Regions from separate parts of the Neosynechococcus sphagnicola sy1 genome, predicted to be linked through region 3. Evidence: riboswitches for the same ligand, from Rfam matches in the RefSeq annotation. Region 3 holds a riboswitch; each other region holds the start of a gene.
The links. Region 3 has a riboswitch for cobalamin ahead of DO97_RS04640 (CbtB-domain containing protein). Riboswitches for the same ligand answer to the same signal wherever they lie in the genome.
Positions count from the first base shown of each region.

Region 1: linked by a shared signal. The riboswitch ahead of DO97_RS10830 (HupE/UreJ family protein) and the one ahead of DO97_RS04640 (CbtB-domain containing protein) in region 3 are both predicted to bind cobalamin.
Region 2: linked by a shared signal. The riboswitch ahead of DO97_RS18990 (sirohydrochlorin chelatase) and the one ahead of DO97_RS04640 (CbtB-domain containing protein) in region 3 are both predicted to bind cobalamin.

Region 1 covers NZ_JJML01000022.1:5,503-16,072, forward strand. The annotation lists gene DO97_RS10790 (hypothetical protein) at 1-241, opposite strand, end outside; gene DO97_RS10795 (DUF3122 domain-containing protein) at 268-804, opposite strand; gene DO97_RS10800 (ArsR/SmtB family transcription factor) at 820-1,113, opposite strand; gene DO97_RS27615 (hypothetical protein) at 1,115-1,237, opposite strand; gene DO97_RS10805 (NAD(P)/FAD-dependent oxidoreductase) at 1,234-2,529, opposite strand; partial or broken gene DO97_RS20985 (transposase) at 2,779-3,132, opposite strand; gene DO97_RS10815 (Uma2 family endonuclease) at 3,306-3,875, shown strand; gene DO97_RS10820 (metal ABC transporter ATP-binding protein) at 3,958-4,707, opposite strand; gene DO97_RS10825 (metal ABC transporter solute-binding protein, Zn/Mn family) at 4,787-5,467, shown strand; gene DO97_RS26400 (metal ABC transporter substrate-binding protein) at 5,430-5,750, shown strand; gene DO97_RS10830 (HupE/UreJ family protein) at 5,747-6,430, opposite strand; cobalamin riboswitch at 6,461-6,601, opposite strand; partial or broken gene DO97_RS27620 (hypothetical protein) at 7,347-7,403, shown strand; gene DO97_RS27625 (LCP family protein) at 7,469-8,296, shown strand; partial or broken gene DO97_RS10840 (allophycocyanin) at 8,503-8,989, opposite strand; gene DO97_RS10845 (slr1659 superfamily regulator) at 9,162-9,503, opposite strand; gene DO97_RS26415 (slr1658 superfamily regulator) at 9,554-9,916, opposite strand; gene DO97_RS26420 (hypothetical protein) at 9,913-10,143, opposite strand; gene DO97_RS26425 (diguanylate cyclase domain-containing protein) at 10,233-10,535, opposite strand; gene DO97_RS10855 (diguanylate cyclase domain-containing protein) at 10,438-10,570, opposite strand, start outside.
Region 2 covers NZ_JJML01000067.1:13,533-24,102, reverse strand. The annotation lists gene cysS (cysteine--tRNA ligase) at 1-265, shown strand, start outside; gene DO97_RS19000 (DUF29 domain-containing protein) at 341-856, shown strand; gene DO97_RS25485 (hypothetical protein) at 891-1,289, opposite strand; cobalamin riboswitch at 1,446-1,578, shown strand; gene DO97_RS18990 (sirohydrochlorin chelatase) at 1,634-2,689, shown strand; partial or broken gene DO97_RS18985 (HhoA/HhoB/HtrA family serine endopeptidase) at 2,778-3,997, opposite strand; gene DO97_RS18980 (glycosyltransferase family 2 protein) at 4,077-5,282, opposite strand; gene DO97_RS18975 (response regulator transcription factor) at 5,435-6,193, shown strand; gene DO97_RS21595 (pentapeptide repeat-containing protein) at 6,239-6,748, opposite strand; gene DO97_RS18965 (sulfatase-like hydrolase/transferase) at 7,015-7,842, shown strand; gene DO97_RS18960 (YbjQ family protein) at 7,868-8,197, opposite strand; gene DO97_RS18955 (tetratricopeptide repeat protein) at 8,655-9,128, shown strand; gene DO97_RS18950 (DUF2470 domain-containing protein) at 9,185-9,469, shown strand; gene DO97_RS18945 (DUF5132 domain-containing protein) at 9,538-9,870, shown strand; gene DO97_RS24535 (hypothetical protein) at 9,915-10,052, shown strand; partial or broken gene argZ (bifunctional arginine dihydrolase/ornithine cyclodeaminase) at 10,094-10,570, opposite strand, start outside.
Region 3 covers NZ_JJML01000008.1:50,417-60,986, forward strand. The annotation lists partial or broken gene DO97_RS04605 (cytochrome c biogenesis protein) at 65-1,470, shown strand; gene DO97_RS04610 (hypothetical protein) at 1,481-1,738, shown strand; gene DO97_RS04615 (hypothetical protein) at 1,982-2,647, opposite strand; gene DO97_RS04620 (HAD-IC family P-type ATPase) at 2,760-4,541, opposite strand; gene DO97_RS25890 (P-type ATPase actuator domain-containing protein) at 4,568-5,038, opposite strand; gene DO97_RS25895 (hypothetical protein) at 5,049-5,240, opposite strand; partial or broken gene glsA (glutaminase A) at 5,311-6,195, opposite strand; partial or broken gene trmD (tRNA (guanosine(37)-N1)-methyltransferase TrmD) at 6,337-7,046, opposite strand; gene DO97_RS04635 (hypothetical protein) at 7,238-8,443, opposite strand; gene DO97_RS04640 (CbtB-domain containing protein) at 8,490-8,681, opposite strand; cobalamin riboswitch at 8,703-8,853, opposite strand; RNA gene ssrS (6S RNA) at 8,911-9,093, opposite strand; partial or broken gene DO97_RS04645 (5-(carboxyamino)imidazole ribonucleotide synthase) at 9,121-10,306, opposite strand; gene DO97_RS04650 (pentapeptide repeat-containing protein) at 10,311-10,570, opposite strand, start outside.

The sequences.
Region 1 (10,570 bases), on a different contig from region 3:
GTTGCCAGTGTTCGCGATCAGCCCGTAAGTCCCAATTCATTTTTTGTCCGTCATAGGCTCCCGCAAAAACCACCCGTCCAGCTTCAACCGTGAGAACACCTGCGGGATTTACATCCGCTTCAAACCCATAACCAATCACTGAATTAAAATCGATTTTAGCCAGGGCGTCGGCTAGCTCTGGTTCGGCATTCCACTGTTCAGCAAATGCCTGCATCCATGCCGGTGAAAATATGTCTGTCATGGGTGGCTCCAAATCAATTTTGAAAATTAGTTGTAGCGGGAAACAGTTTGCCATTCTTGAACCAATGAGGGTGGTACCGATAACCGAATAGCCTCACCCTGAAGCGTTGGCAATGTTAACTGGAGGGGAATCTCTGCTTGTAACTGCGGTAGTAATGGCTCAAGGTCATACTGGCCGACGTTTGTTTCCGGGCGATCGCGATCGGTGAACATATTGTTGGAAGCGTCAGCAGCCACCAGGGTCTTCCCCAATGAACTTGTTAACGTCAGGGGTTGGGAGCGATCAATTTCAACCACGCCGGGAAAGCCCACCAGCCTGAGTTCAAAGCTGGTTTGCCCTTCGGGTCGGATGCGCTTGAAGGCAACAGCCTGCCAGCCATTACCATGCTGATCTTTAAGGGTTTGGCGAGACTGATGGACGATTTGTCCCGGTGCTTCTTCGAGTTCTCGAATGTCAGCTGCTGCAAGGGGAGGATTTAATAGTCCTAACCTCAGTAAAACCACCAACACGATCGCGCCTAACAACAATAACCACGATAAAAACTTGCGAATTCGACATCCCATAAATCACCCTCTCTACTAATCGATCAGAGATTGACGAAGATGAGCGCACAATTCCAGTAATTGCCTATCAATCACTCGGTAATAACGCCAAATTCCTTCCCGACGGCAGGTCACTACGCCAGCATCCTTCATCAAGCGCAAATGTCTGGAGACATTACCCTGGTGGAGTCCGGTATACTCGCAGATTTGCTGCACACTGCGTTCTTGATTGCACAGGGCTGCCAGAATTTGCAGGCGGGTGGGTTCTGCCAGAATCTTGAATCGGCCTGCGAGTACCTCCAGTTCCTCAGGGTTGAAGACAATTTCCATATCACTCGCTTCCCTCCGGTAAGTTGGGATGGCGATGGATGCTGATGAAGTGATGGAGCACTTCCTGTAAAGCAGGCCCATCAACGACCATGTGAGTTCCGGGAATGCCCAAGATGATCTTCATCCGTTGACCTGAATCAGTTCTGGACTGGGAGCAATCGGTTCCACCAGCGGCAGCCCGATCGCCCGAAAGCCCCAACGCTCAAACCAGGGAATCGTCCAGCCTAAGCGCATCTTCGTTAGAAAATATTTCTCGAATCCTGACTTCATCCACCCCACCCAAATGCCGTTATAGGTGAGCGCCCGGTGGCGATGTCCTGCCTCATCCGGTAGCAGTGGATCGGCTAAAAATAGCGCTCCCGTATCGCCGAAATCCGCGAAGCAAACCGCCTGTAGCGTGGGTCTAAGCTGAAGTCCAGAGATAACACCTAACTCCAGGGAAATATTATGGGCAACCGCCAGAGCCATTTCTTCGGTCATCAGTCCCACCTTGGGAGCCCCCGTGGGGATCGGGGTTGGCTCCACGGCTTTGAGTTGGGTGATCACTCCCACGGCGTAAATCGACTCAAAGTTAGGATGACGATAAGTGGGTAATATGGGTACAAAGCCCTTGGCATCAGTTAAGCCCGGTACTTCGCGCAAGAAGCGTGGTCCGCGAAAGGGCGGCAAGACCATTGTGTACTTTGATGGAATCCTCCGTCCATCCGCTAGATGTACCGCGCCTGCTTCAAAATGCGAAATCGCCGTATTTTCCATTAGTTCAATTTCCCGAGCCGCCATGAATTTGCGCATCAGCCAGCGGGAGTTAGCCATACCACCGATGCCGAGATGACCAGCGTAGGGTTCTGAAGTAATGAAGGTGATCGGGACGTGAGATCGCAGTCCCTTCTGCTGCAAAACGTGATGCATCAAGAAGGCAACCTCATAGGCGGGGCCAAAACAACTAGCTCCCGGTGCCGCACCCACCACAATTGGCCCTGGATCGGCTAAGAATTTTTCCCACGCGACCCCTGCCAACACAGCATGGTGAGGATTACACACCGATTGAGTGTAACCTCCCTCGGGCCCCAACCCTGGAATAGCATCTAGCGCCAGTTCTGGCCCTGTGGCAATGACGGCATAGTCGTAGTCCAGTATCTGACCCTGGAGCTGAATTTGTTTGGCCTTTGGATCAATTGCTGTCACGGCATCCAGAATCAACTCAATGCCGTGCCGAGGAACGATCGTAGCTAAATCTAACTGGATCTGATCGAGGGACTTTAACCCCAACCCGACCCAAGGTAATGAAGGCACAAACGTAAACTTCGGTTGATTTGAAATCAGCGTGATCCGATGTTCACGCGGCAATACATGCCTCAGTTCATAGGCAGTGGGCAATCCTCCCAGTCCCGCACCAATGACAATAATGTGAGCCATAATAGCGACTCCTAAACATCTTTTTTAAAACTTGAATTTGAGCCATGGATGAGCACCCACCATCCTGCCTGCAACCAAACATCGCTCAGGACACAGGGGGCAGGGCTACTGATGCATATAAACAGTCGTCGGCAATGCAGGCTCGAGAGAGCTAGTGATTATTATACTACTATACAGTTATATGGTAGAAAATCCGAAGTGTTGCCAAACCTTTACTTTTTGTTTGGTTGTAGAAGAGTCATCGTCTAATTAAGCCATGAGGTCACGGGATCTCAATTGGGCACCTGCGTTGAACAATTTATGGATATAAGTCTGGCGATATTGCCCCTGAGAACGCAGAATGCGCTCAAAGGTTTCTGTGTTATTCAGCCCCCGTGTCAATTGCGCCTTGAATCCGTGCGATCGCCTCTTCCGCTGATCGATTTGCGACTGTTGACTCTCGTTGGCTTGATTCGCCTCACTCCCCTTCTCAAATAAGCTGCTAGCTTCCTCCAGCACCTGTCGCTTCCAGTTGTTAATCATCGTCGGATGCACTTCGTACTGACTGGCCATCTCCGAGATGGTCTTTTTTCTCCGAACAGCTTCCAGTGCGACTTTGGCTTTGAATTGCGGACTCTATTGTTTGCGTTTGTTACTCATGAACTACTCCTATCATCTTTTGAGTGGTTCAGAGCTTATCCCCTTGTCCAGTTTTTCGGTTCCACTTCAATCAGCGATCGCACCAGAGGCTTTAGCCTACACTTAAACACAAGACCCATGCTCTAGGAGCATTGTTCATGGTTCCGACCCTAGCTCAACCTCTCACCCTACAAGAATTTCTTGCCCTGCCAGAAGGCGATGTCATCTACGAATTTGTTGACGGGCAAGCAGTTCCCAAGCTTTCAGACCCAGATATGTCTCCCAAATACTTTCATAGTTCCGTGACCGGCATCCTGTTTGTGTTGTTGCACCAGTGGAGCCAAGGACGGGGGCGAACTCGCATTGAATGGGCTGTTTCCTTAGTCCGTCAAGAGCAAGCTTGGGTACCTGTACCTGATCTGACCTATATCTCCTACGATCGCCTTCCCCTAACCTGGGGCGAAGATGCCCCCTGCCCCGTTCCCCCAGAACTCACGATCGAAATTATCTCTCCTGGGCAGACCTTTGGCGCAATGCTTGAGAAAGTAACCCATTATCTGTTGGCAGGTATCCTCAGGGCCTGGGTGGTAGATACCCAGGCTCACAGCATTACCGTCTTCTTTCCTGATCAGCTTCCCCGTACCTATACAGGCAATACTTCCCTTTCTGATCCTTTGCTGGAAGGGTTGAAACTTACAGCACGAGAGGTATTCCAAGATTTACAGTAACCTACTTGTTAAACTGGCTGAGAAAGCCCTCCCAGCAGGGATTTCAAGGATCGGCCTGCCAAACCTCTGATGCCGTAAGGCGTCAACAAAAAATCTGGGATTCTAAAGCTGGGGGGGGCTGACTCTGCCCCAGTCTGCTACCATAGGCTCTCTGAAGATTTTCCGCCGTCATTACCTCTTGGGGCGTACCATCCGCAATCAGAGAACGATTCAGTAAGAGTAATCGATCTAACTGGGTCAGGGTTTGTCCCCAATTGTGGCTACTGACCAGTAAAATCTTTCCCTCAGCCCTTAGCTCCGCATAGATCTCTAAAATCACGGCTTCGGTTGTTTGATCCACACCAGTAAAGGGTTCGTCAAATAGGAGTAAATCCGCTTTCTGGGTCAGTGCCCGCCCCAGAAATACGCGCTGCTGTTGCCCTCCAGACAACTCCCCAATGCGGCGATCGCGCAAGTCCCATATCCCCACCCGTTCCAGCGCTGATTGAACAATGGCGTGGGTTCCCTGACCCGGCGTGCCTAACCACCCTAAATGTCGAGTACGACCCATCATGGCAACATTGCGAACGGTGACTGGATAGTCCCAATCAATCTGCGATCGCTGGGGCACATAGGCTACCCGGTAGCGTTGCTGTTGCAGAGGTTGGGAGCGAAAATCAACTCCCCCACTCACGGTCGGCACCAATCCCAGCATGGCCTTAAGCAGGGTACTTTTCCCAGCACCATTGGGGCCAATCACCCCCACCAACTGCCCCGGCTGCACACTGAAATTCACGGCCTCCAGCCCACAAATCCCCCGATAATTGACAGCTAATTGCCGGACTTCTAGCATAAATCCTGGGTGGGCGAAATTTACGTAAGAATGATTATCATTCTAAGATAGCACCTTCCGTTTTTGGCATGAACATCCTATGTCTTCCCTCCGTTGGTTACCCTGGAAACCCTCCGTCCTTGTGATCATGGTGAGTTTTGTGGGTGGGTGTCATGCTCCTACCCCCCAGGCCACAGGCTCCCCCGCTGCCAGTCCCAGACTACAGGTGGTTGTCACCACTAGTGTGCTCTGCGGCCTCACACAAGAAATCGCCCAAGGAGCCGTTGCTCTCAACTGTTTGGTCAAGCCAGGAACTGACCCCCATGTCTATCAACCAACACCGGAAGACCGGAAGGCGATCGAAACCGCAGCCTTAATTCTCTACGGCGGTTACAATTTTGAGCCGAGTTTGATCAAATTGGTCAAAGCCACCTCTAATCCAGCTCCGAAGGTGGCCGTGGGTGAGGTGGCTGTACCTCAACCCTTGATGTTCAACGCAGCCGATCCTGATCCCCACGTCTGGCACAACGCCCAGAATGGGGTACGTATGGTGGCGGTGATTCAAACGCAGCTGACGCAGCTGGATCAGCGTCACAAAGATCGCTATCGCCACAACGCCCAGGTGCTCACCCACCATCTCACCCAGTTAGATACCTGGATTCGCTCCCAGATTGCGACCATTCCCGTCACCTCCCGTAAGTTAATCACCACCCACGATGCCTTGGGTTATTATGCCGCCGCCTATGGGATTCCGGTGGAGGGGGTCACTTCAGGGGATTAGCACCGACGAGAAGCCAACCGCCGCTCGGGTCAGGGAATTGGTTGAGGAGATTGAAGCTGCTAAAATTCCCACGATCTTCGCCGAGGTATCGGTCAACCCGAAGCTGTTGACAACCGTTGCTCAGGAGGCCAAGGTGCAAATTGCCAGCCGAGAACTGTTTGCCGATGGACTAGGAGAGCCAGGGAGTGAGGGGGATACCTACGCCAAAATGTTGGCGGCAAATACTCAGACCCTAGTGGAAGGCTTGGGGGGGAATTTTATCCCCTTCCAAGCTCAACCCTAAGCCAGGGCAGTAGCAAGAAAGGCAATCCCAACTAGAGCAAAGGCATAACCACTGATCCGTCTCAGCTGCATGAGGGATTGGGCTGCTTTCTCAGCAAGGAGCTGACCCACCCCTAAAGCCGAGAGGGCGATCGCGGCCTGAATCAGGGTAAAACCAACTAAATAGGCCACCAAGGGCGTTATTTCAGCACCCACAATCGACTCTCCATAGGCGTAGCCATGAAACACGCCTGCGATCGCAGCAATGCCCGTGATCAGGGCAAAATTGAGTTGTTGATTCCAGATTAAGATCAAGCCCAATAGCAACACACTCAGGGAAATTGCGATTTCGGCACCGGGGAGATCCAGGCTGCCCAAATGCAGTCCTGTTCCCACCATCGCGGCACCGACAAACGCTGCTGGAATCAACGCCCCCCAATGACGCCCAGCGGCGAGGAGCCCAATTGCCACGACAAAGGCGAGATGATCCAGGCCAATCACCGGATGGGCAAGTCCAGAGAGCAACCCCTCCCAGGCAGTTGCAGGGAGCCCCCCTCCCATGGCATGGTGAGCCTGGGCTTGGTGAGCGGCGTTCGATAGGGACAGGCTCACCCCGGCAATAATGGCGATCGCTCGGAGTTGTCGCTGTTTCCAGGATTGAGGTTCTCGCACCTGGGGGGAAATACTGGATATAGATTTCATGGTGTACCTCGCACACTCGATCAACCGATCACTTATCGGCAGGCATCCTGGCTGAGAGACCTCGGTCTCATGACAGTTGCGGGACAGCGTCGGACTTACACCGAACTTTCCCTGCTATTGCACCGCTGGTACAAAAACTCTGGTAGCTGCTCCCTACCAGAGCCGATAAATTTCTCTCACTGTACTGCACAACGACATCTTTGCCAGCATTCCCTGCAAGGGCGATGGCCAGAGGCCGGACGATCACCATCGCGGGTAAATTTGCCTGCAAAAGGTCTATTGGTATGCTGAAATCATCTTCACAATCTTGCTATACCGATAATTGGCTAATATATGACAGAAAATTAAGAAAGCTAGGGGATGCAACTTTAGGGAACTTGTGATTGATTCCCTGTGTCTGCCCTAAGCAAACTGGGGCAATTTTTGCTAATGAGCCGCTGCGTGTGTGAGGAAGTCAGTGCCAACTCGTCAGTATTCGCATCAACACTTGAGAAAAGCCCAATTGCGCCCTCGGAAATATAGCGCTCCCCCCCCCAAGAGATCGCAGCGACGGGGCCTTTCCTGGATATTGCCGCTGTTGGGGCTAACGGCCATTGCTGCTGCCAGTGCCAGTGCCGGAGCCTTCCTGGCGATGTCGATGGGCAAAACCCCCCTGATGCAGCGCCATCTCAGCCCTGCAGAGGCAGCTGTGTTTCATCAAGGCGATCGCATTTCGAGCAGCAACTTCCAGTTGCCCGCCCTCACGCGATCGGTGAATATCCTGGTGCTAGGAACAAAAGTATTGACCACCGAGGTGAATCACCTCCCCGCAGAACTGCGCAATTTACCCTATCAAGCCGTGGTCAATTCCTTTGACGGCTTGACTGATACCATGCTACTGCTACGGTTTAACCCCGAGACCCAGAAGTTGACGGTGATGTCAATTCCCCGCGATACCCGTACCTATGTCGAGGGGCATGGGGTGACCAAGATCAATGCTGCCAATGTCTACGGTGGGCCAGCTCTAAGCGCCCGTTCCATTAGCGAACTATTGGGGGGGTGGCGATTGATCGCTATGTCCGCATTAATGTTCAGGGGGTGGAAAAGCTGGTGGATGCCCTGGGAGGACTCACCATCTACGTCCCCAAAGATATGCATTACCAGGATGATAGTCAGCATCTGTACATCAACCTCAAGGCCGGGAAGCAACACCTCAGTGGCACCCAAGTACTGCAACTGCTGCGGTTCCGCTACGACAATTATGGGGATATCGGGCGGATTCAGCGGCAACAGATGGTGATGCGAGCCTTATTTGAGCAGGCATTTAACCCCACGACCTTGGCGCGATCGCCCCAAATTATTGCTGTGATCCAATCTCACATTGATACCAATCTCAGCGTTGAAGAATTGCTGGCGCTGGCTGGTTTTGCCACGGGCATCGATCGCTCTCGGGTGAATATGTTGATGCTGCCCGGAGATTTTAGTCGTCCCAGCGAATACGATGCCAGCTACTGGCTCCCCGATCGCGATCGCATTCAAACAATGGTCTCTCAATACTTTGATCTAGGGACTGTAACTAACTCCGGCGTTGATCCAGCCCGCTTGCGGGTTGCCATCCAGAACACGACTGGAGCGGATGGCATCACAGGGGAACTTGTCCGCAAGCTAGAGCAGGCAGGTTATGGCAACACCTACCTTGTTGACCCAATGCAAGAGTCCTTAAAGGTGACTCGAATTGTCGCTCAGCAGGGAGATCTCGCCAGTGCCGAAGCCCTGCGGCAGCAACTGGGCTTTGGCGAAGTCCGCATCGAAAGCACTGGCAGTTTGCAATCCGATATTACAATTCAAATCGGTCGGGATTGCTTGCAGCAACTTGCCACCCCTTAGTGTCGGCCACTGACCAGGGATCATCATTCACTCTTCCAAGGTGATCACCTGGCTGTAAGGGGGGCACGCCAGAATTTATGCATTTTAGATGCACAACAGCTTATCAGCATTCGAGCCAACTATCTGAGAGGCACGGCTCCCAGAGGGACTCGAATGCTGAGGGGTTGGATGTCAGGGAGCAGGAATAGGAACTAGACCCACCCGGTTTAGGACATTGCCTGGACAAGATAGTCAAAGTAGGGAGCAATTTCAGCTGCGTCCTCTTGGCTGAGTAAGTCTAGAGAGGCGTTTTTTCAGGCAGCGGATTGATTCCGCCATCCCCGGAACAGGAACCCCCAGAGAGTTGTACATTTCCCGTGCTCCAATGACTCCAATGGTTTCAATCGGCTCCTTATCGCCAGAGATAATACCGTAGGTAATGAGACGCAGATACCAACCATAATCTCGGAGACAGAGCGCCCGCTGCCGCTCACCGTAGGCATTCCCCCCCGGAGAGATGAAATCAGGTCGATTTTGCCAGAGTTGCTTACTGGCTTCTTGGACAATTTTTCGTTCGTTTTCAGTCAGGACGCTGGCAATTCGCATCCGCTGCTCACCTGTTTGAAAAAACTCTTCAATGCTCTTAAGCTCCCCGGTGCTGGGATAGCGCAGTTCGTCGTCGGCTTTAAGAATGACTTGGCTAACTACACTCATGGTATTGTCTTATTTCTGATTTACTCCCATCGTACCGAAGGATGCTTCAGTATTATCGACTGTCGGTGTTTTTTAAGATAGATTACAAATTTGCCAGTCTTCTAAGATGTCACCCGTTGGCACCAAGCAACCTAGATTTGGCACCTCTCCTAGAGAAGGGTGAGGCGTGACGTTAGCTGAAGTTGAGGGTGAGACTGGGTAACAAACGCTGGAGATTTTTTAAGGACTTCGTCTGCCAAAGCACTTTGTCTGACCCTTGTAACACCAGTTGCACATCCCCTCGCTGACGTACCTTGACAACAAACATTGACAGCATACTGATCCCAGAGCTGTTGAGAAACTCTAGTTCCTGTAGGTTTAGCGTACAGGAAGAGGATTGGTCAATTGCATGGAGTAGGAGATCCATAATGGGTTCATACTCCTTCATCCCATCTAAGCGGAGAAAGCCTCGGAAGAAGACCGTTGTCACTTCCGGTTCGTACCAAATACTGTAATCGTCTGTCTGAATCTCCACGTCCCATCACTCCCAGCCAAGTTTGTGGCAACCGTTCTCATTCGTTTGGTCTAAGCCTCTAGATAGGCCATAACGCTGACGCGAACTACCTCGGGGTTCGCTGCCATGGGCTGGAACCGCCAGCCAAATTTCGCGGAATAGTCGTTGATCATGGTGATGATCCCAATATTCGACGCTCCAGTTCCTAGGGCTGCATTCTCAAGCTGACGCGCATAGAATTCATCGGCATCTGACGAGAGAAAATCCTGAATAAATTGCTGGTATTTCTCAACATTTAGGGGATTGGCATAGTTAATGACCTGGAAAATAATGGCCTCTGCATAAAGATAGAGGGTGATGCTAATCGGCATCTTAGCTGAGATATCACTATATTTAACTGCATTCTCAATCAGTTCATTGGCAACATAGCTCACCGCTGCTTTGACGGTATTTTACGGTTAATCTTATTTTCAGGGGTTTCATCACCCGGAAAGAACGCTGCGAAGTAATCTCCTAAAAAATCAGCTGACAGTCCATAGTTACTCCAACGCTGCTGGCGAGCACTAGAACTGAGTGAGAAATTCAGGGTTAAAAACTCGTCACTAGCAGGAACCTCATCCAGAAAGGCTCCAAATGTTTGCGCGGTGAAGGATTGAGTCATGGCGGGGTTAGGCGGTGGGTGATATCTGGCATCTGGGAGCCACAGTGGATCCGCAGAGGGAAGGTGGGGATGACTTCAGGGGCAACGCTTCAGCCGACCGATTGCTCCTGTCCCATCAGAGAGCAGTGGACAATTTGATTTCGCCCTCGCTGCTTCGCCTGGTAGAGCATTTGATCCGCTGCCTCGACAAGATCCGTGGGCGATCGCTCGGGGGATGGCACGGTACAGACCACCCCAAGACTCAGGGTCAGATAGGGGCTGACTAAAGAGGTTTGATGGGGAATCCGGAGTTGGTCAATGGCGGATTGCATCTGTGTAGCAATATGAACCGCCCCTTCCTCGGACGTATGGGGCAAGATCGCGGTAAATTCTTCCCCCCCGATAGCGAGCAACTAAATCCAGGGAACGCTGAGAGACGGCAGAGAGA
Region 2 (10,570 bases), on a different contig from region 3:
AACCTTTATCAATCTTCTCCAAGTTTTAGGCTTGGGGACTCCATCCACAGCCTCCAGGAAGAATGAAGATCTATCAGCGGACAGCCCAGGGCTGGTAAAAGATAGGATCAGCGATCTGGAAATTGCAGCACTTTGCCAACAGCGCCAAGCTGCCCGCCAGAGGAAAAATTGGGCCGAGAGCGATCGCATCCGGGATCACCTCAAAGCCCAGGGGATTGCACTGATTGATACCAAAGATGGTGAAACCCGCTGGCATTGTCTCTAAAGGGTGGCTGACGGTGATTGCGGGAGTCCAATCGCTGACTGTCTGGGTGGGGTAAGCTTGCCAAGCAATGGCACCATGGGCCAAAGTGATACTAACGATGGTAAGTTCCAGATGTTGGCGCACAATTGCCACTCCAAAACGTCTTTGTATCACAGCGATTTCTATGAATGGCTGACGACAACTGCCGAGCAATTGCAGCGAGGGAAGTTCCATGAGCTAGATATCGAAAACTTGGTCGAGGAGTTGGCAACCTTGGGGCGAAGTGAAAAGCCTGCTGTTCTCAGCAATCTAGAGATATTGTTAGTGCATCTCCTCCAGTGGCAGTATCAACCTGGTTTTCGATCAAATAGTTGGGCGGGTACCATTCGAGAGCATCGGAAGCGATTGCTCAGACTCCTGGAAGACAGTCCTAGTCTAAAAGTCTATCTACAAAACATCTTTGCCAGTGCCTATCTAGATGCCAGAGAACAAGCCGCCATTGAAACGGGTCTGCCATTAACGACCTTCCCAGAACGGGCTGCCTTCGAGGTTGATCAGGTGTTGTCCGGATCTGAGATTGAGCTGCCCAACGATTTAGGATTAGAGCCATGATCTGGAAGGTGATGGGTTGCAGACAGTGGCTGAACTAAGGTACGGAATCTGGTGCCGGGTGGATCGCTATCTCTGTGGGTGGGTTGCCGACGATTTCAGTGTTCGTTGGGGGTTCCAAGGAGACTGCAGCGGGTGTACTTGCACTGGTAGTCGCCAATGTCAACTGGATTAGCAGCGATCGCAGCGTCCGGCTGTAGATATAGGGCCAGCCGCCCTTGGCTTCAATATCCCGCAGCAGGGCATAGAGCCCCTGGCGATTGTCTGGGAGGGAGGTTTGGAAGTAGCCATCCCGGATTTCCCGGTGCAGTGATTCGAGGACTCGAAGGATTGCCAGCAGTGCCAGACTATCTCCCTGACGTTGATCTGCAAGGGTGCGAATGGTTGCAGCGATCGCCTGAAGTTCCGGCGATTCAGTCTGGGTATCATCCTTCATGCGGCCAAGATACTCCCTGAAGCTTTACAGTTGATCACTTTGGATGGTACGCCATTTTTTTGCAATTTTCGCTTTCTCGCCCCTGATCGCCCGTTGTATTTCCAGGGTAACCTGCCAACACATATTCATGCGTTGGGAGTTCTAGGCCGCTTCGGGCTAAGATAGCAGTGCATCTGTGAACCACCCGCAGCAAAGGGAAACTCCGGTGTAACTCCGGGGCTGTGCCGCAGCTGTAAGCACGTCCTTTCCATGGGCTTGCAAGCCAGAATGCCTTTGTTGAGCGCCCGGCGCTCCGTTGGTTCCCCAGTATTTCCTGCGATGCACAGGAAGGGACATCAAAACCTATGTTGATCGCTGACTTCAATCGACCCCAGCCCTCTCAGCCGGGGATGAGCTTTGCTCCGTTACCGTTGCAACGTCCACTGTTAATGGTGGGGCATGGCAGTCGTGATGCCGATGGCAGACAAGAGTTTCTCGACTTTGCCAGTCACTATCAGGCATTGGACTCGACCCGCCCGGTGGTGCCCTGCTTTCTAGAATTAACCCAGCCTTCGATTCAAGCGGGCATTGAGTGTTGTGTTGCCGCAGGCTATGAAGAATTCTCGGTGCTACCGATTTTGTTGTTTGCTGCCCGCCATAACAAGTTTGATGTCACCAATGAACTAGACCGGGCTAAACAGCGACATCCCCAGCTCAAGTTTTACTATGGTCGCCACTTCGGCATCACCCCTGGATTGCTGGATCTGTGGCATCAACGCCTTGCGGTACTGGATCAACCCGAGCAAAATCCCCAGGGCATTTCCCGTGCAGATACTGTTTTGCTGGTGGTGGGAAGAGGTTCTAGCGATGCCGATGCCAACAGCGATATCTATAAGCTAGCCCGGATGCTTTGGGAGGGCAGTGGCTACCTGACAGTGGAAACCTGTTTTATTGGCATCACCCATCCCCGCCTCGAAGAAGGATTCCGCCGCGCCCGCCTCTATCATCCGCAGCGAGTGATTGTCCTACCCTATTTTCTGTTTACGGGGGTGCTGGTGAAGAAAATTTTTGACATCACAGCCCAACAACAGCAACAGTATCCAGAAATTTCACTAACGTGCCTGCCCGAAATGGGAAAGCATCCCCAGTTGTTCCAGATTCTGCGCGATCGCGAGATTGAAACCCAATTAGGGCAAGTGCAGATGAACTGTGAAATGTGCAAGTTTCGGTTGGCAGTTGCCCAGCAAGCGGTCGCAGGCCATGGGCACTCCCACAGTTCTAGCTCCGACCATGACCATGGGCATTCCCACCATCATGATCAAGATCATAGCTATGAACACCATCACAACCATGGCTCTGGAGTTGTTGACCGGGAAGCTGACCTGACCTACTATCACCAGAGGGTTTGGCAGGTTCCCTAGGGGGCTGGCAAGTTTTTTGAGGAGTTGCAGCCCCCGAGAAATCTCCCCTTGAACAGGCTGTCACTCTCCACTAAAAGTTGTGGGAGGATTAGCTGTCGCTGTGAAGTTCAGCGGTGCGGATAGCCAGTTGTTGGGTTTGGTTCCCCCGTCGTACTTTCAATTGCAGCGTCTGACCCACACGGCTATTTTCCACCAGGTTCTGTAACTGCTCGGCAGTAGTGACCGCTTGGGCATCTACTTGGGTAATCACATCACCCCGGCGGATGCCAGCAGTGGCTGCTGGGGTGTTGGGCAGTACCCGGAGGACGATAACGCCATTGGTTTCAGGAATTAAGAAGGCCGAGTTAGGGTCTTCATTGTTTTCCTTTGCCAATTCTGGGGTCAGGGTTGTCATTTGCACACCCAGATAGGGATGGGCAACGGTTTCCCCCTTAACCAGTTGAGCCTCAACGGTCTTGGCTTTGTTAATCGGAATCGCAAAGCCGATCCCCATGGCATCCGCACGAATCGCAGTGTTGATGCCAATGACTTCCCCCCGATCATTGAGTAAGGGGCCACCGGAGTTGCCGGGATTGATGGCGGCATCGGTTTGAATGAAATCCACCCGCTTGTCGGGGATACCCACTTGAGAACTGGAACGATGCAGAGTGCTGACAATGCCTAGGGTGACGGTGTTATCCAACCCCAGGGGATTGCCAACGGCGATCGCCCAATCTCCAACTCTGACGCGATCCGAATCGCCTAGAGGGGCAACGGGTAAGTCGCTGCTGCCATTGTCAATCTTGACCACTGCTAAGTCGGTAACCTCATCGGCTCCCCGCACATGGCCTTGAAAGGTGCGGCCATCCTTTAGGGTGATGGTGACCTTATCAGCGCCATTGACCACATGGGAATTGGTAAGAATGATCCCGGTGCGGTCAATAATGAAGCCCGATCCCTGCCCCCGCAGCCGTTCTTCTCGGGGGGTAGCGGGGGGGTCATTTCCTCCCCAAAAAACCGTCGAAAAAAGGGATCATCCAGGATTGGATCAGGGCTACTGTGGGTCACCGTCATTTCCGTATCAATGCGAACAACCGCTGTCCCAATCCGATCAACCGCCGCTGCAACAAAGCTACCTTGACCGATCGCCTGGGTTGCCAGAGAGGGCTGGGTCGGGACTGCTGTAACTGCTGTAACTGCTGGAGCTGCTGCAGTGGTTGCCAGCGCCACAGGGGTAAACATTCCCCACGCGATTGCCCCAGTCACCACTAGGGTGACAAGCCATGGGGTCAATTGCAGTCGCAGCCGAGAAAACAGTGAGAATTGCATAGACTGTTCCAGTGAATGTCCGTATCTAATGGCTATTTTGGCAGGTTCGGTCAGAAGTCACCACGGGCTGATCGTGAGGTTATCCCTGGGGTAATTGCAACGGTCGGCCTCGCCACGTCCATCCCCACCCTGTTTCGGTCTTAATCACCGATCCTAGGGCAATCGCGGCGACCAACAGTCCTCCCAGACCCGTCAGCCACCAGTAGCGGCTTGACCCCTGGGTGATTTCGGCTCCTAACCGTCGCAGATCGTACTGCCCCGCGATCGCCGCTAGGAGCAAGGCGAGGCTAACACCATCGATCCAGACAAGGGAGTGGGTGAGGGCCATTTTGAGGGCGATCGCCCCCAGGCCAATCCAGGGCAATACATAGATGACCGCCATGATCAAAATCAGCGTCACCATGGCGGATAGTTGTCGCTGCGCCCCCAGATAAAGATTCTTCGTCCATCCTTCCCACAGTGCTGCCCAGGAGCGATACATCCGTACCGTCACCAAGGCGGGGGCGAGCATGAGTTGAAATTGCAGCCCTGCCTGCTTGATCCGGCGGGCAAGTTCCACATCTTCCACCACCTGATCGGCCACCCCCCGATGGCCTCCAATCTCCTCGTAGGCAGACCGACGAAACAGCATAAACGGCCCCGCCGCAAAAACGACCGCAGGATTTGGGGTATTAATCGCGAGCCAGTCGAGGCCAATCAGCAGCTGGTTGAACAGCAGCGGTTGTACCAGCCACTCCGCAAGACAGCCACAGAGCACCTGAGGCCCACAGGAGAGTAGATCGACGTGGTTTTGGTCGGCCTGTAGGACTGCCGCTTCAATGGCACCGGTTTGGAGCCGTACATCCGCATCCAGGAACAACAGGTATTCCCCACGGGCTTGGGCAGCTCCCTGGGCACAGGCCCAGTTTTTCCCCATCCAGAGAGTATCCGTTGGTCGGGGTTGGCCGGGAAGCAGATGCAATCGGGGATCGGCCCACTCCTGTTGCAGCTGTTGGGCGATCGCCCCGGTGCCATCGGTGGACTGGTCATCCACCACCCAGACATTCAGGTGCATAGTGGAGAGTGAGGTACTCTGGAGGATGCTGGAGAGGCAATCGCGGAGATTTTCCGCCTCGTTGTAGACCGGAATGATCACCGCCACCCTCGGAATGGTCGGTAGGGGTTGGGGCAGAGGCTGCAATTGGGGAATTTGCAGTCGCGATCGCCGCAGAATCTGGTCATAGTTGACAACCCCCAGTAATGCCAGTAGGAGCAGTGTCGGTAGCACGAGTGTTCCAATCGTCATATTTCACAGATAGTTGAGATAATCCGGGGGATCGTCGAGCAATATTCACAAAGAATTTAGAATCCCTGCTTATAATCTGTACATGGATCTTCAAGATTCAACAAAGCAATTGATTTAGCTACGCAACGCTTAATAATTAAAACTTGTTAATGATGCCACGAATTCTAATTATCGATGATGACCCGGCAATTTCCGAGTTGGTGGCGATCAACCTAGAAATGGCTGGTTATGAAGTGAGTCAAGCTCCCGATGGCATTAGAGGCCAAGCTCTGGCGCTGCAAATTCAGCCCGATTTAATCATGCTGGATCTGATGCTACCGAAGGTCGATGGGTTTACCATTTGTCAGCGATTACGTCGGGATGAGCGCACGGCGGATATTCCAGTCCTAATGCTGACTGCGCTAGGGCAGACCCAAAATAAAGTTGAGGGCTTTAATGCCGGGGCTGATGACTATCTCACCAAGCCCTTTGAGTTAGAAGAAATGCTGGCACGGGTACGGGCGTTGCTCCGCCGAGCCGATCGCATTCCCCAGGCTGCCAAGCATAGTGAAATCCTCAGTTATGGCCCCCTCACCCTTGTCCCAGAGCGGTTTGAAGCCATCTGGTTTGAGCGGACGATCAAGCTCACCCACTTGGAGTTTGAGCTGCTGCACTGCCTATTACAGCGTCATGGGCAAACCGTTTCTCCCAGTGAGATTCTTAAAGAGGTCTGGGGCTACGATCCTGATGATGACATTGAAACCATCCGTGTCCATATTCGTCACCTGCGAACCAAGCTCGAACCTGATCCCCGCCACCCTCGCTTCATTAAAACCGTCTATGGTGCCGGTTACTGCCTTGAGTTCAAAACGGACACCCTCGAACAGCCCCGAGAAATTGGGGGAGAGCCTTCAGCCAAGGTAAATGTCTAAGCAGAGACTGGGGAAATCCTCGCCTGTGCCTGAGTTGAGTCCCCACTATCGGAGTCGCTGCATCCCAGCGCGATCGGGGTTAAAGCCATCCGGGAAACTGGTCTGGTCGTCGTAGAAGGCACTCTCTAGTTTTGCCCCGTTTAACTTGGCTCGCCGCAGGTTGGCACCGCTGAGGTTGGCTTCCTCCAAATTAGCGTCATTGAGATTGGCCTCCCGTAAATTTGATTCTGTCAAGTTAGCTCCATTGAGATTCACCCGACTGAGGTTGGCGGCCTCAAGATTGACCCGGGTGATGGTGGCGTCGGCTAAATTTGAGCCAGTGAGGTTAGCCCGACTTAGATCCGAACCCACCAGAATCACCTGCCGTAGATCGCAGTCAGGGCAGGTTTTGCTGCTTTGCAAGCGCTGAAGATCCTTCGGATTAAAGGTACGTCCGGGGAGGGCTCCGACGGCGATCGCCCCCAGTATGATCAACATTGTTCTGAGTACAACCAGCGAGCGGTTAACGAATTGCTCGGGTTTCCGGATTTTGATGACTAAGGATTGTAAGTTCATGGTGTCTCCTCCTCTCCCTGGTCTGGTTTGCGTCAGCCGCAGCTGACCGTGGTACTTTCTCCACCACCAATGCCATAATCAAGCCATCAATTATGACATCCAGTTGACTGCGAATGGTTGCAGCAGGAACTCGAGCCTGCCGCACCGATTGCCTGACAACGGGTGGCTATGGGCAGTTGGCGACTGGATACTTGGGTAGAATCCTGGTGTTGTCCCCTGTTTCCCATCCTAGATCTGAATTGAACCCTATCGATTTTCTACCGAGCATGGCGAATCATTTTGTCTATATCATCATGGACAGCTGTCGCTACGACAGCCTCCAAGCAGCCGCTACCCCCAATATGGATCGGTTAGGTCTGGTAGAACGTCGCTATAGCTACGCCTCCTGGACATCTCCGTCCCACTACGTGATGCTGATGGGGTTGGTACCTCACCTCAGCCCCCAAGGGGTGTTTGCCTCAGAAGTTTACAAGCAGGAATTTGCCAAGTGGGTTGATCGACTGGACGTTCCTGATTTATCGTTCAAAACCTTTCTGCCCCAACTGTCGCTGCCCAAGGTTTTGGGGGATCAGGGTTACACGACCATTGGTCGGGTTTCCATGCCCGTCTTGAATCCGGCGACTAGCATCAGCAAGTTTTTTGATGACTACAGCCTTATGCCCCACCACAATGACTTTGCCTCCATGGTGGCAGAAATAGAATTTCCAGAGGATGAGCCCCACTTTTACTTTCTCAATCTTGGGGAAACCCACTACCCCTACATGCTGAATGGCGATGACATGCCCCGCATCTCAGGGGTGCATGGGATTATTAAGGAGATGGATGAGTTTATGCTCACCCAACAGCAGTCAAAGGATGAGTTTTTTAATCAAGCAGAAATGGAACGACTGCGCCAACAGCAGATTAAATGTGTGGAATATGTGGATGGTTTGATCGGAGAACTGTTCGATAAAGCTCCCAGCAATACCCACTTTATTATTACGGCGGATCATGGCGAGCTGTTTGGGGAAGATGGCTACTTCGGCCATGGCCCTGTGATGCACACCAAGTGCTTTGAGGTTCCCTTTGTGGAAGGGCTACGCCCGGATCGCTGATCTGTCATTGGTTCAGTGCTGAGGCTTAGGGTTTGAGTTTAATCGCAGTTCCAGTAGCTGTAATCAGCAATAGCACTCCGGTTGCATCCAGGTTGATCGTGCCTGTAGTCAGGGAGATGCCAATCACTGCTGTTGCCCCTAGGCGTTGCCCCCGACGCTCTAGTTCGGCGATCGCCTCCCGTTGTCCCTGTTCAAACAATCGCTCGTAGCTGCCAGTCCGACCCCCAATGATGTCGCGAATGCCAGCGAAAAAATCCCGGATGGCATTACTGCCATAGACGACTTCAGCGGTGACAATACCCAGGTAAGCTTCGACTTCGGCTCCTGGAAGCACAGCGGTTGTGGTTAAGATCATCAACTGACTGGGAATTTCCCGTAATGACTTTTACTCAACAAGTTGGCTGAGAAGACCATTATAGCTATCGCCACAAAATCGCATTGGCACATCATCTCACCCCGGTGACTCATCAATCTGCGGAAATTTGAACCTGGAGATGGGTTGCAGACTCAAGATTGGGACACCGGGGTGGGAAAGTGTACCCCAGGTCGGGGATGGAACTTAAAGTGAATATCGGCTACCCCATGATGCCAAGAAAACCCCCAGATCTATTTCTGGGGGTGATGTGTAGAAATGGTGAGGTTTACAATCCTTAGACCATCAGACGGGGGCTCAAGGTTCACCTCGCCCAGATGCTCATTGATGGAGAACGGCAGGAGCAATTCACGGCTGTCAGGGTTCAATTGCTGCCGCTTTTTTGTATGCTGGCTATGTAAATGTAGAGCCATCCCTCAATGAGCGTATAGCTGGGTAGATGAAGATGGATCCATCAACCGATGCACTCCTAGCAGACTTAAACAACACCAGTGGGGTGGTGCGTGCCCGTGCCACTGAAGCCCTATGGAAACTGTGGTTTGAGCAAAAGGGGTTGGTCGGCTTGAAACAGTTGCAACTAGCGCAGCAACTTTTAGAAGCGGACGAAGATCTCCAAGCAGAGGCACTGCTGACCCAATTGATTCGGAATATGCCTGATTTTGCAGAAGCCTGGAACCGGCGGGCAGTGATTTATTACCTCAAAGGTCAGTACCAACGGGCGATCGCCGACTGTATGGAGGTAGTCCGCCTCAACCCGATTCACTTTGGAGCCTTACATGGACTGGGACTCTGCTACGCCGCCATCGGGGATTACCGAGCCGCCATTCAGTCATTTCGTGAGGCACTGCTGATCCAGCCCTATTCCCTTGAAAACCAGCAATTGATCTTAGAATGCACCATACGTCTGAGTTAGCGCTTAGCCGGGAACTTCCCCGCAGCCATCCTTACCCATCTACCCCACTTTTACTGATGTCTGAACCCTTAACTGCTGCCATTTGCCAACGTATCTGTGATCACATGAATGCAGACCACAGCGAGGATCTAGTGCTCTATGTCAAAGCCTTTGGTGGCCCCCAGAATCTGACAACGGCCAAGTTAGTTGCCCTAGACCCAGAAGGCATGGATCTGGTGGCTCAAGTACCCGCAGGCACGGTCTCCCTACGGATTCAATTTGATCATGTGCTTCAAGATGCCGCCGATGCCCATTACACCCTGGTTACCCTCTCCAAAGAAGCCCGTAAATTCCCTGCCTAAATCGCCCAAATTGCCCGCACAACTTCAGGATTAGGCTATGATGGGGGCGTTGTAAACGGTGAGTTGACATGGAACTGGAAGCTCTATTGCTTGGTGCAGAACCATTGACAGCCCTGGCGATCGGCATTGGCTCCCTGGCACTGGCTCCGGTGTTAGGTGCTGCCCATGCATTGTCATCGTCAGGACAACCTACGGAAATCCTGGACAAGCTTCAGGAAAATGCCCGTACGGCAGCAAAGAACGGCATTGCCTGGGGTATGGATGCAGTTGAGAAAACTCAGGTATTTCTCGCTGAAGCCGGAGAATCCTTGCAAGACCTCGTAGCCGAGGCTAAAATCGAACGCTCCGGTAAGGTTCAAACAAGCGGTGCTCCCCAAGAAGTGACAATTGTCACTGAATAGGTTTAGTTTTTTCGGGTTCAGTTCCCCCAATTGCCACCTGCAAGATGGCTGAATTGGGGGAACTTTTAGTTTCAGCCTTAGAGGATGTTTTAAAAGTCTTTCAGGGTGTGTTTCACCACCCTAGCTACCTAGAAGCTAATACGAGAGAATCAGGGTTCCAGGGTTTGCGATCGCGCCTCTGAGTTGTATTTGAGGCTAAAGCCTACCCTTTTAAAACATCCTCTTAAACGGTCTGGGCAACCCCGTAAGGATTGGTCAGCCGTTCTAGCTGTTGCAACAGCAGGCTTAAGAACAGCCCCACATCCGTGACCACGCCAATGGATTCCACAGAGCCGCGATCGCTGAGTTTGGTGACCACGGCAGGGTTGATGTCCACACACACCATCTTCACCCCCGAAGGGGTCATATTTCCCACCCCAATCGAGTGCAGCATTGAGGAGAGCATCAGAATTAGATCAGCTCCTTCTAGGAGTCGGGCATAATCGGTTTGGGCTTGGATCAAGTCCATCTGGGTATCTGGGAGGGGCCCGTCATCCCGAATTGAGCCTGCGAGGGCAAAGGGAACCCCGTTGCGAACACATTCATAAAGAACGCCATGGGACAGTACCCCTTGCTCGACTGCCTGAGCAATGCTGCCACAGCGGCGAATGGTGTTAATCACCTTCAAGTGGTGGCGGTGGCCGCCCCGCACCGGAACGCC
Region 3 (10,570 bases):
CTCTTAGATTTAAGGCTCTGGGGTCGAGTTGTAGAATATTCACAGACCTGAGCCGATCCTCAAGATCCAAAACACCTTGCTACTTAACCTATCCACAGTCCTGAACATTCCCCAAAAATTTCTGCGACGAGAGCTGTTGCCCCTGCTGGCAAATCTGCGCCTCGCCATTGGATTGTTATTGGCGATCGCCCTATTGAGCATCTCCGGTACCGTCATTGAGCAGGGACAGGCGGCGGCTTTCTATGAGGCGAATTACCCCGAACATCCGGCTCTCTTTGGCTTCCTCACCTGGAAAGTGTTGTTGTTACTGGGGCTGGATCACGTCTATCGCACCTGGTGGTTTTTATCGCTGCTGATTTTGTTTGGTTCCAGCCTCACGGCCTGTACCTTTACCCGTCAGATGATTGCGCTGCGCTGGTTTTCCCGCACCTGGAACTTTTATACTCAGCCCCGCCAATTTCGGAAGCTAGCCCTGAGTGCTGAACTGACAACGGGTTCCTTAGCCGATTTAGTTCCCCTGTTGCGGCAGCGTCGATACCGGATTTTTCAAGAGGGGAGTTCTCTCTATGCCCACAAAGGACTGGTGGGACGGATCGGGCCGATTGTCGTCCATGCCAGTATGTTGATCATCTTGGTGGGGGCCATTTGGGGAGCTATGACCGGATTTGTGGCCCAGGAGATGATTCCCAGTGGCGACACCTTTCAGGTGAAGAATATTGTGGATGCGGGGCCTTGGTCTCAAGCCCAGATGCCCCAGGATTGGTCGGTGAAGGTGAACCGCTTCTGGATTGACTATACCCCTGATGGGGTGATTGATCAGTTTTACTCCGATCTATCCGTTCTCGACCCCCAAGGGCAGGAAGTGGATCGCCAAACGATCCATGTGAATCAGCCCTTGAAGTACCAGGGCGTTACGTTTTACCAGGCAGATTGGGCGATCGCAGCGGTACAGGTGAAGATCAACAACAGTCCGATCTTGCAGATCCCCATGGCATCCTTACCCACCGAAGGCAGGGGGCGACTCTGGGGAACCTGGGTGCCCACCAAACCCGATATGAGCACGGGGGTCTCCCTGATTGCCAGGGATTTACAGGGAATGCTACTGGTCTATGACAGTACCGGGAAGTTAGTATCAACGGTGCGGAAGGGCATGTCCACGGATGTGGAAGGGGTGACCTTAGCGATCGCCGATCTGGTGGGCAGTACCGGACTGCAAATTAAAGCTGATCCAGGAGTTCCTATTGTTTATCTGGGGTTTGGGTTGTTAATGTTAGGGGTGATCATGAGCTACATCTCCCACTCCCAAGTCTGGGCACTGAAGCACGAAGGCTTCCGTTTATGTCGGGGGGGCGCACCAACCGCGCCCAGGTAGCCTTTGAGCGCGAACTCCTCACCGTGTTAGAGCAACTGAGTCAGCAACCTGTGGATGCTACCCCTGAATCGCTCTCCGAGTCCTGCGCTCGTTCCTAAGATTGAACTTATGACCATTCCCCAACCTCCCTCCGAGCAATTTTTAACCTTAGATCAGTCGGCTCAGGTGGATGCAGCCCTACTGTCCTCCCATGAAAAGTTTTTGACCCGGTTGACCCTGTCGTCGCTGAAGTTGTTGAAACATATCGCCCAGGAAAATCAGATCCCTATCGAAAACTTAACCACCCCTCAGGTGATTGCCTGGTTTGAGCAAGATAGCAAAGTTCGCCGGGAGCAAGGGTCTGAAGCTGCTTATCTGCAATGGTGATCAGCAAGCTCCCCCCATTTGCAGCCGTCCATTCATTGGGGTGCTCAAAAGAAAAAATGGGGTCAGCCTGCGTCTAGCTCACTGACCCCATCTGCCGATCCTTGTAAAGAGAGAAGAACACTGAAAATCACTATAAATTTATTGACAAATTTTGTCAATCTCTATTGAGAGTTTTTTCTCAGTAAATTTCAGATGAACTGGATTGACGCTAACCCTTGAGGATGGATTCTGGAAAATCAGGACTTAGATTTTGCACTGAAGCGACTGGAAGACGGCGGCAGCGTTTTTTTCGGCTTGTGGCCCCGTGGTCATCAGTACCACCAAGCGCTGACTATTGTTGAAAATAGTTGCAGCTTCGTAGCGGACAGCAGCCACCTCACGGTTGGAATTGACCAGGGTCAGGGTGCCAAACTGTTGCAGTACCTGCACCGACTGACCGCAAAAGGACAGGGATGTGGTTTGGGCGGTATCTACCTGAAACTGGCTCTCGCTCGGGTAATCTTCAGAAAAGGAGAGGGCGTAATCGGTGAGTTTCCAGGGATGCTCTTCACTCCCAGGGTCATCTACGGGCGCTTTCACAATCAAGAGGGCGGTGGCTGCGGGTTCAGTATCTGCTTGATCAGGGTTGCTACTAATCACCATTGCCACTTTCAGACCCCCAATGTTGACCCCAAAGATACCGGTGGAGCTGGGTGGGATCTGGTAGCTGATCATGCTTTGGGCGATCGCCTCGGCCCGCCGTGGATCAAAGGCATAGCGCACTGCTTTCATTCCCAACCCCATGAGAGCCACCATGACAAGCGCCACAGCACCCGCAGTAATGGCGATGCCTTCCCAGATACTGACGGAGTAATTCTGAGACAACTGGGGGATTGAGGGCGTTGCAGCGGTGGGAGGTAACTGATTCATGGCCGTTTCCCATTGGCACTGCTAGTGGATAAACCATCGTTGTCAGCCATCTGTGATTCCTCTCCCTGCCATCCAGAACTTAAGTCATCCACTGGTTGTCGCGTCCTCTGGCTCAATCGAGATCAACTCCCAGAAAATGATCTAAAAATCGAGTACGCCAGATGAGACGCAAAATCAAGCACCACTCTAAAGCCACGCAGCCAATAAAGAGATAACTGAAGTTACTTAAGCGAGACAATTCAAAAAATTGACGAAAAGCCGGAACCGCAACAATCACAAAGTAGCCCCCTAGGAGCACAACCGCAACCATGGCATAGCGCCAATCACCACTCAGGGGCTCTCCCCCCACCCAGGCGGTCGTTGGCGGCTTGAGAAAGGGGATTAGCAGCAGTTGCCCCATGATCAAAATCGTCACCAGGGCGGTGCGGGGAATTGCCAGATCGACATCGGTGAGTTCGGCCTCAGGAGGGAGATCGAGCACCGCTACCACTAGATAGAGCAAATAGATCAGTAACGATACCAAGGCCAGACTGAGACTGGCCGGGACAATGAAATGCAACATCGAGCGCACCATGCTGCGTCGGGGTAGGGCACCTGGTGTCGCCCAGACGGGAATGAACATGGTGGGGAAGCCGACCCCAATCAGGGCAATGATGGCACTTTGCTTATTTTCCAGGGGAAAGCTATCGGTGACCACCGCCGTGGCAAAAATCAGCAGGGTGACACACAAACCGCGTACCATAAACAGTTTCATCGCATCCTGTACCCCATTGCGAATCCGTTGACCTTCGAGAAAGGCTCGGGGTAAGGCGGCAAAGGAGTCATTGAGCAACACAATATCCGCAACCCCACGGGTGGCTTTGCTGCCACTTTCCATGGCGATCGCCAGATTGGCTTGTTTCAACGACAGCACATCATTGACCCCATCCCCCGTCATAGCGACATAGCGCCCGGAGTCCCGAAGACAGCGCACCAGCCGTGCCTTCTGATCGGGGGTAATTCGCCCAAAGATCGTACTGGTTTGAGCCACTTGGGCAAATTCTGCCGGATCCATCTGGGCAAGCTCCTGACCGGAAACCACCTTGATGTCAGACTGGAGTCCAGCCTGTCGAGCCAGGGCGGCAACGGTTTGGGGATTGTCCCCGGAAATAATTTTGACCTCAATACCCGCACGGGCAAACCCATCCAGGGTGGCTTTCGCTTCGGGACGCAGGGTATCGCCAAAGATCAGAATTCCCAGGGGCGTCAGGGGCGTTGGTAATTCAGGTGGGTCGGCGATCGCCAGTTCTCCTGGGTGATGGGCAAACAACAAGACCCGCAACCCCTGTTCGGTTCCAGCCTGAATCTGGGGTTGCAGGGTTGCGATCAAAGGGGTGACGGCTGCCAGAATTTCTGGGGCTCCCAGGACATAACTGCCGGGGTAATCGGGATGGTCAAACGCCAAAGCACTCCATTTTCGCGCCGAGGAGAAGGAAACTTCTGCCGCGATCGGGCGCACTTGACCTGGACAGACAGCGGCGATCGCCTCACTGGTGCGGTTGCCACTCTGGGTCGTGGCTGCATAATCCCCCAGGATTGCCAAGAGTTCGGCTTCGGGCAGATCAAGGGCCAGGACGGTTTGTAAGTGGATTTGATTGGTTGTCAAGGTGCCAGTTTTGTCTAGGCACAATACATTGATATTGCTCAAGGACTCCACTGCATTGGCCTGTTGGATCAACACATTCTGTCCCAACATCCGCACGGCTCCCAAACCGTAGGCCAGGGTAATGGCCAACAATAAGCCTGCGGGTACTAGTCCAGCAATCACCGCTACCCGCTGCACCACATCGTTCAGGGAATGCACCCGACTGACAAAGCTAATCCCCACTAAAATCCAGAGGAAACAAGCAATCAACTAAAAAAAAACCCCGAATCACCAGGTTAATCTCTTGCTGGAGTGGGGTCTGCATTTGGCGATAGGCTCGGGCTCCGGTCAGTTAACTGATAGGCGGTGGTAGCCGTACCGACCTTCTCGGCTCGGTAGTAGCCACTGCCGCTGACGCAAAAACTCCCTGAATAGACTCCATCGCCCTTCTCTTTGGGAATTAAATCCGATTCTCCTGTCAGCAGGGACTCATCGACCTCCATCCGCTTTTCCCCCACCACCTGACCATCGACTAAAATTTGATCTCCCGGTCGCAGGGGGAGCAAATCCCCCACCACCAAGGCGACCGGATCAACCGTTAGCTCCTCACCCTCCCGAATTACCGTGGCTTGGGGGCGGTGCAGCAGGGCGATTTCATCTAGTTTTTTCTTGGCCCAAATTTCTTGAACAATGTTAACTAATGCCCCCCCAAAGATCACCACCACCACCAACAGGGCATCCCCGACCCGCCCCAGAAATAGAAACACGAGGCAAATGCTAAAAAAACGCGGCGTTGATGAAGGTGAAAATATTTTCCTTCAGGATTTGTCGATAGGGGCGGCTGGTTTGCAGCCTGACATCATTCCCTAAACCAGCGGCCCGTTGCTGAGTGACTTGATCTTGAGTTAAGCCCTGCAACACCACAGTGGCATCTAAAATATCGGACTGACTCATGGAGGAGCGGTGCATAGGGAAAGAGCTGCTGGTTCTAAGCGTCTGTTAAAGTTTGACCGGAGGCGATGGCATACCAGAAGCGTTGCTAGAACGGGTGCAGTTGCTGTCGCAGGAGATCAAACAGGTTCAGCTCAAACTCTTGGGAGAGGGCTTGACAGACCTTGACCCCTCGGACACTGTTGCCCCGCTGATCCAGGGGGGGCGAGAACACCCCAATGCCCATTAAATTCGGGACGATGGCAATAATGCCACCACAGACTCCACTTTTGGCGGGAAGACCGATTTGGTAGGCCCACTCCCCGGCAAAGTTATACATGCCACAGGTGTACATGACACTGAGGATATCTTTGATATACTGACCTGCGATCGCCCGCTCCCCTGTGAGTGGATTGACACCATGATTGGCCAGAGTAGCAGCCATAACGGCCAAATCTCGACAGGTGACCATGACCGAACATTGCTGAAAGTACAAATCCAGGGATTCTTCAATTGGTTCGTCGATCATGCCGAAATTCAGCATGAGATGGGCCATGGCGCGATTGCGATGTCCGGAGGTGCGTTCAGAGACAAACACCGCTCCATCTAAGTAAACATCATGGCCGATATAGCGCCGAAACATTGACAGCAGGCGGTTGAGTCGTTCCGCTGGCCCCTGGCCCTGAATCAGACTCGTCGTGGCGATCGCCCCGGCATTGACCATTGGATTATAGGGACGCTTGGAATGTTCATCCAAAATAATGGCATTGAAGGCATCCCCCGTGGGCTCCACACCCACCTTGGTGAGCAAGTAATCCCGCCCATGATCTTCGAGGGCAAGCCCATGAACAAAGACCTTCGAAATCGACTGAATGGTGAAGAGTTGTTGAAAATCCCCCACCTCAAACACCTGCCCATCCACCGTCACCAGGCAAATGCTGAACAAGTCAGGGTTCACCTTCGCCAGTTCGGGAATGTAGCTTGCCACCTTGCCGATCCCCCACGGGGGTGGTACTGCTGGGTGCAGCGCCTCTAGAAAGGCTTGCAGATCTGCGGGATGGTTTTTCAGCCTGGTAATGCCGTTTTCAACTGCTTCAAGCATAGGGATTTCAGCGCTACCGTTGACGGGAAACGTTTAGGAGTTGGAACCGGGTTGTTGATCATCTAACCATGCTGCCCACAGATCCGGTCGGCGATCGCGGGTACGGTGGTGTTGTTGTTCAGCCCGCCACTGGGCGATCGCCCCATGGTTGCCTGAGAGGAGCACCTCCGGCACCGCCCACCCCTGAAACACAGGGGGTCGGGTGTACTGGGGATAATCCAATAGTCCAGCTTCAAAGCTTTCAGCTTTTAAAGACGCTTCCTTCCCCACTGTGCCGGGTAACAGCCGCACCACGCCATTCATCAGTGCCAGAGCTGGAATCTCACCGCAGGTGAGCACAAAATCTCCCAGGGAAACTTCCCGATCCACTAGATGGAGCACCCGCTCGTCCACGCCTTCGTAGTGACCACAGATAATCACCAGTTGCTCGTAGTTACTGGCAAATTCCTTTAACAGCTCTTGCTTTAGGGGTTCCCCTTGGGGTGTCATCAACAACACCAGCCCGGGGGGAGAGGCTGGGGAGGGATGCCACTGCGGCAAAAATCGGCTCTGGCTTCATCAGCATTCCCAACCCCCCCGCCATAGGGTTCATCATCCACCCGATGGTGTTTATCCGTGGTGAAGTCACGGGGGTTTGTCAGGAAAACCACTGCGATTTGCTTCGTCAGGGCTTTCCCCAAGAGTCCCGAAGTCAGGGGGGAACTAAAAAAATCAGGAAACAAGGTGACAATATCAATGCGCATATCCCCTCCCCGAGGCTCGGAGAGCAGTCTTGGGCGGAGAGCTAGGTCGCATCGTTGACCATCGCCCCTCGTAAAAATCTACGTGCTGCACAGGAGATCTGGCTGACAGTGACAACAGAGCTATGCTAGATCAGCCCCGACCAGAGATCTAGTGCTTATCCGCAGTCATGGCCATGGAGAGGGGAGAAGTTTTACTGCTGCGCCGAGGACAGACCGGGTTGCCACCGTCGTAATTGAAATCCCAGCAATACCCCCAGCCCCACCAGCGTGGTGAGGTAGATGAGAGTGATGATCCGCACCCGCAGGGGTGGTGCTACCCCCTCCACTTCCAGGATCTGCCCCACTTGAAAGGGGCGAAATTGCCGCTCTGCCCCTACCTGGGGAGCTGCCTCCACGGTAACTTGGTGAGCAGCCCCATCAAAAAATTGTTGCTGCCAGACAAATTGTCCCTGGGGATCTGGAATCCCTTCATAGGCAAAGGCAATCCAGTGATTTTCCAGTTGGGTGGTTGTGATCCGCAACAGCACATCGGTGGCGGGTTGATGGGTTTGGGTGTCCATCACTTGTACTTGTAAATGAGCGGGTTGGCCGACTCTGGCATGGCTATCGCCGGAGAGGTGCATTTCCCATCCCTGAGATCGAGCCTGGGTGGGGATCTCAACCGCAGGCGGCACTTCCATGTCGTGGGACATTCCCATGTCGTGTGACATAGCCATCGAATGGGGGGATGGAGCCAGTTCGGCGCTGATGTTGATCCAGAGCAGGGCTGCGATCGCCACCACAATAGCCCCACTCAGCAATAGCCGCACGGATTGCGGCGCGATTGCTCCCGGCTGGATTGCGGATCGCTCTCCGATGACCCCAGCCCCCCCCGGAGGCCGACCATCAATAAAACTCACCGCTAGAATGGCAAAGTTGCGATACTTTACCCAGTTCTCCGACACAGAGAAGGTTAGGGTTTGGGCGATCGGGGTAAAGGCATGGGGGACGATTGGGGTGGCTTGCACCCGCAATTGGTAAGTCCCCCGAATCGGTAACATTTGCTGAAGGGTTAAGATCCCTTGGGGGGCGATCGCTGTCATTTCTAGCAGCTCAGTACCTTCCACCATGGGGAAATCCGTTGTCAACCAGGGCGTTGGATTGGGCGTCAAAATTTGCAGATGCAGATTGACATTCTCCAGGGCATGACCTGCCCCGTCCACTGCTTGCAGGGTCAACTGTACCGGAGTCTGGGGGCTGGTGGCCTCGGCTTCAAACGGCATTATCTGTTGGACAGAGGGCATTGTGGTCAGTCGCACAGACGGTGGGGAAGACTGAGAAACCCCTACCAACCCATAGAAAAATATACCCATCAGGCAAGCCGCACTGATGAGAACAGAGAACTTGAATTTTGACATTACTTAACCCTGAACTTTCACCACACCTGTTGGAAATAGCCAGCCCTTAATGACAACCCACCAGCAAGGTATGATGACGCAGGGAATGAAACTGGTCATGAATGGGCGGATACGTCGTGAAGTAGAGCGTCCAGAGTGTGAGGGAACAGAGCGAGAGGTAGAGGGTCGCTTGGACAGGCGTTGAGAGCGTCCAGCGCCGAACCTGTTGCTGAGTCGAAATCGGAGATTGAGCCGTCATCTTATACCTCGCAGATGAGTGGAGCATGGTAGAAGCAGCGGCGGGCATTCTGGCTGAAGAGCGCCAAGGAGCAGCTCTTTCACAGTTGCGGGACAGCGTTGGGCTTGCACCAAACTTTCCCCGTTTCCTCTGATGGCTGATCCCCACCAGAACCGTGCTAAGTGTTTCTGAAGTTTACTTTACTAAGTCCGCATCGAGACCATTTTGTAACATGTATCTTGATTCGGTTAAGGCAACCGCAACGCCGTCTTACCTCAGTTTTTGACCTGGTAAAAACCAGGAGGGAACTGTCGTGCTGGGTTAAAGTTTCCGGGTACTGGCCCGGTCTACTGCTGCCAGCCTGGGATCGTTCCCGATGAAAAGGGTATAGATCAAAAAACAATATTGGCAGTCACCAACATTGCAGCATACCTCCCCCCCATTTTACTCAGATCAGCTGTTAAAGATCAGAATTAGTTATTTTGCCATACCAAACAGACTCGATCTGGTCAGCGATCGCTAGGGCTTGGGCACGACATGCCTGGTCGAGGAGCACGGTCACATGGCCCAACTTGCGCCCTGGACGGGATTCCGTTTTCCCATACCAATGGACAAAGGTCTGAGGCATGGCTGCTAGGGCTTGCCGATTGAGCCAGTAGTCACTTTTGGCATATTCATAGCCCAGGAGGTTGACCATCACGGCTCCCGGACATTTCAGAGCCGGACTTCCCAGGGGTAGCTGACTCACGGCTCGCAGGTGTTGCTCAAACTGGGAGGTCTCACAGGCATCGAGGGTGTAGTGACCGGAATTATGGGTGCGGGGTGAGATCTCATTAACCAGCAGTTTGCCCTCAGCGGTGTAGAAGAATTCAATGCCAAAGACACCAACGGCCTCCAGTGCGGTCAGGAGGGTTTGGGCGATCGCTTGAGCCGTTTGAATCACTTGAGGCGGCAGATCGGCAGGTACCAATACCCGGCGACAGACCTGTTGATGTTGCTGGGTTTCAACGACGGGATACACCACCACTTCCCCCATTACCGATCGGGCGGCAATCACTGCCAGTTCTCGTTCAAAGGGAATGAAAGCTTCAATCAGAGGTGCCGTCAACCAAGCTTTACTGGGGTCTTGATGCTGACTCCACGCCAGATCCAATGCCGCCTGGTCGGGAAAGATCAAGGTGCCTTGACCATCGTAGCCGCAGCGTCGGGCCTTGAAAACCACCGGAAAGGTGGGGGTAAAGGGTGTTACCAGGGCTTCTCCCCCGATAGTCCAGGGTAAAAAACGGCGGGAACCGGCAGACCCAGTTGCTGGAGAAAACAACGTTGCTGGTACTTGTCTAGGAGGGGGGTCCAGGGCTGTGAGACTGGGGCGAAAGCAAACCCCCGTGAGCCGCTAAGGCAGAGAGAGCTTCGAGATCAATAAATTCATTTTCAAAGGTGATCACCTCACAGTAGGTTGCCAATGCTGCCGTGGCTTCCCTATCTGCGATCGCCGCCAAAATGGTGTGAGATGCCCCAGCCACGGCTGGATCGCTGGCATCGGGGGTTTGAACCACCAGCTCAATTCCCAGGGAGGGAGCGATCGCTGCCATCATCCCGGCGAGTTGTCCCCCGCCAATTACACCGACTCGCTGCAGGAAGCTCATCCGCTCAGCCACACCCTAAGGAGTCCCTGGTTGCCACCCCGGTCTTGGAGTTGACCCCACTGGCTTGTTGACAGAGGCTTTTTAATTGGGCTCCATCCAAAATCGCATCGCTAAAATCTGCCCCGGTGATCTTTGCCCCTGTAAATAACGTTCTCAGCAAAATCGACCCACTCAACACCGCGTCCTCTAAATTCCCTCCCTGCAAGTTCACCTGATCCACCATAGCGTTGGACAAATCTGCCCCCTGTAAATTCACCTTGGTCA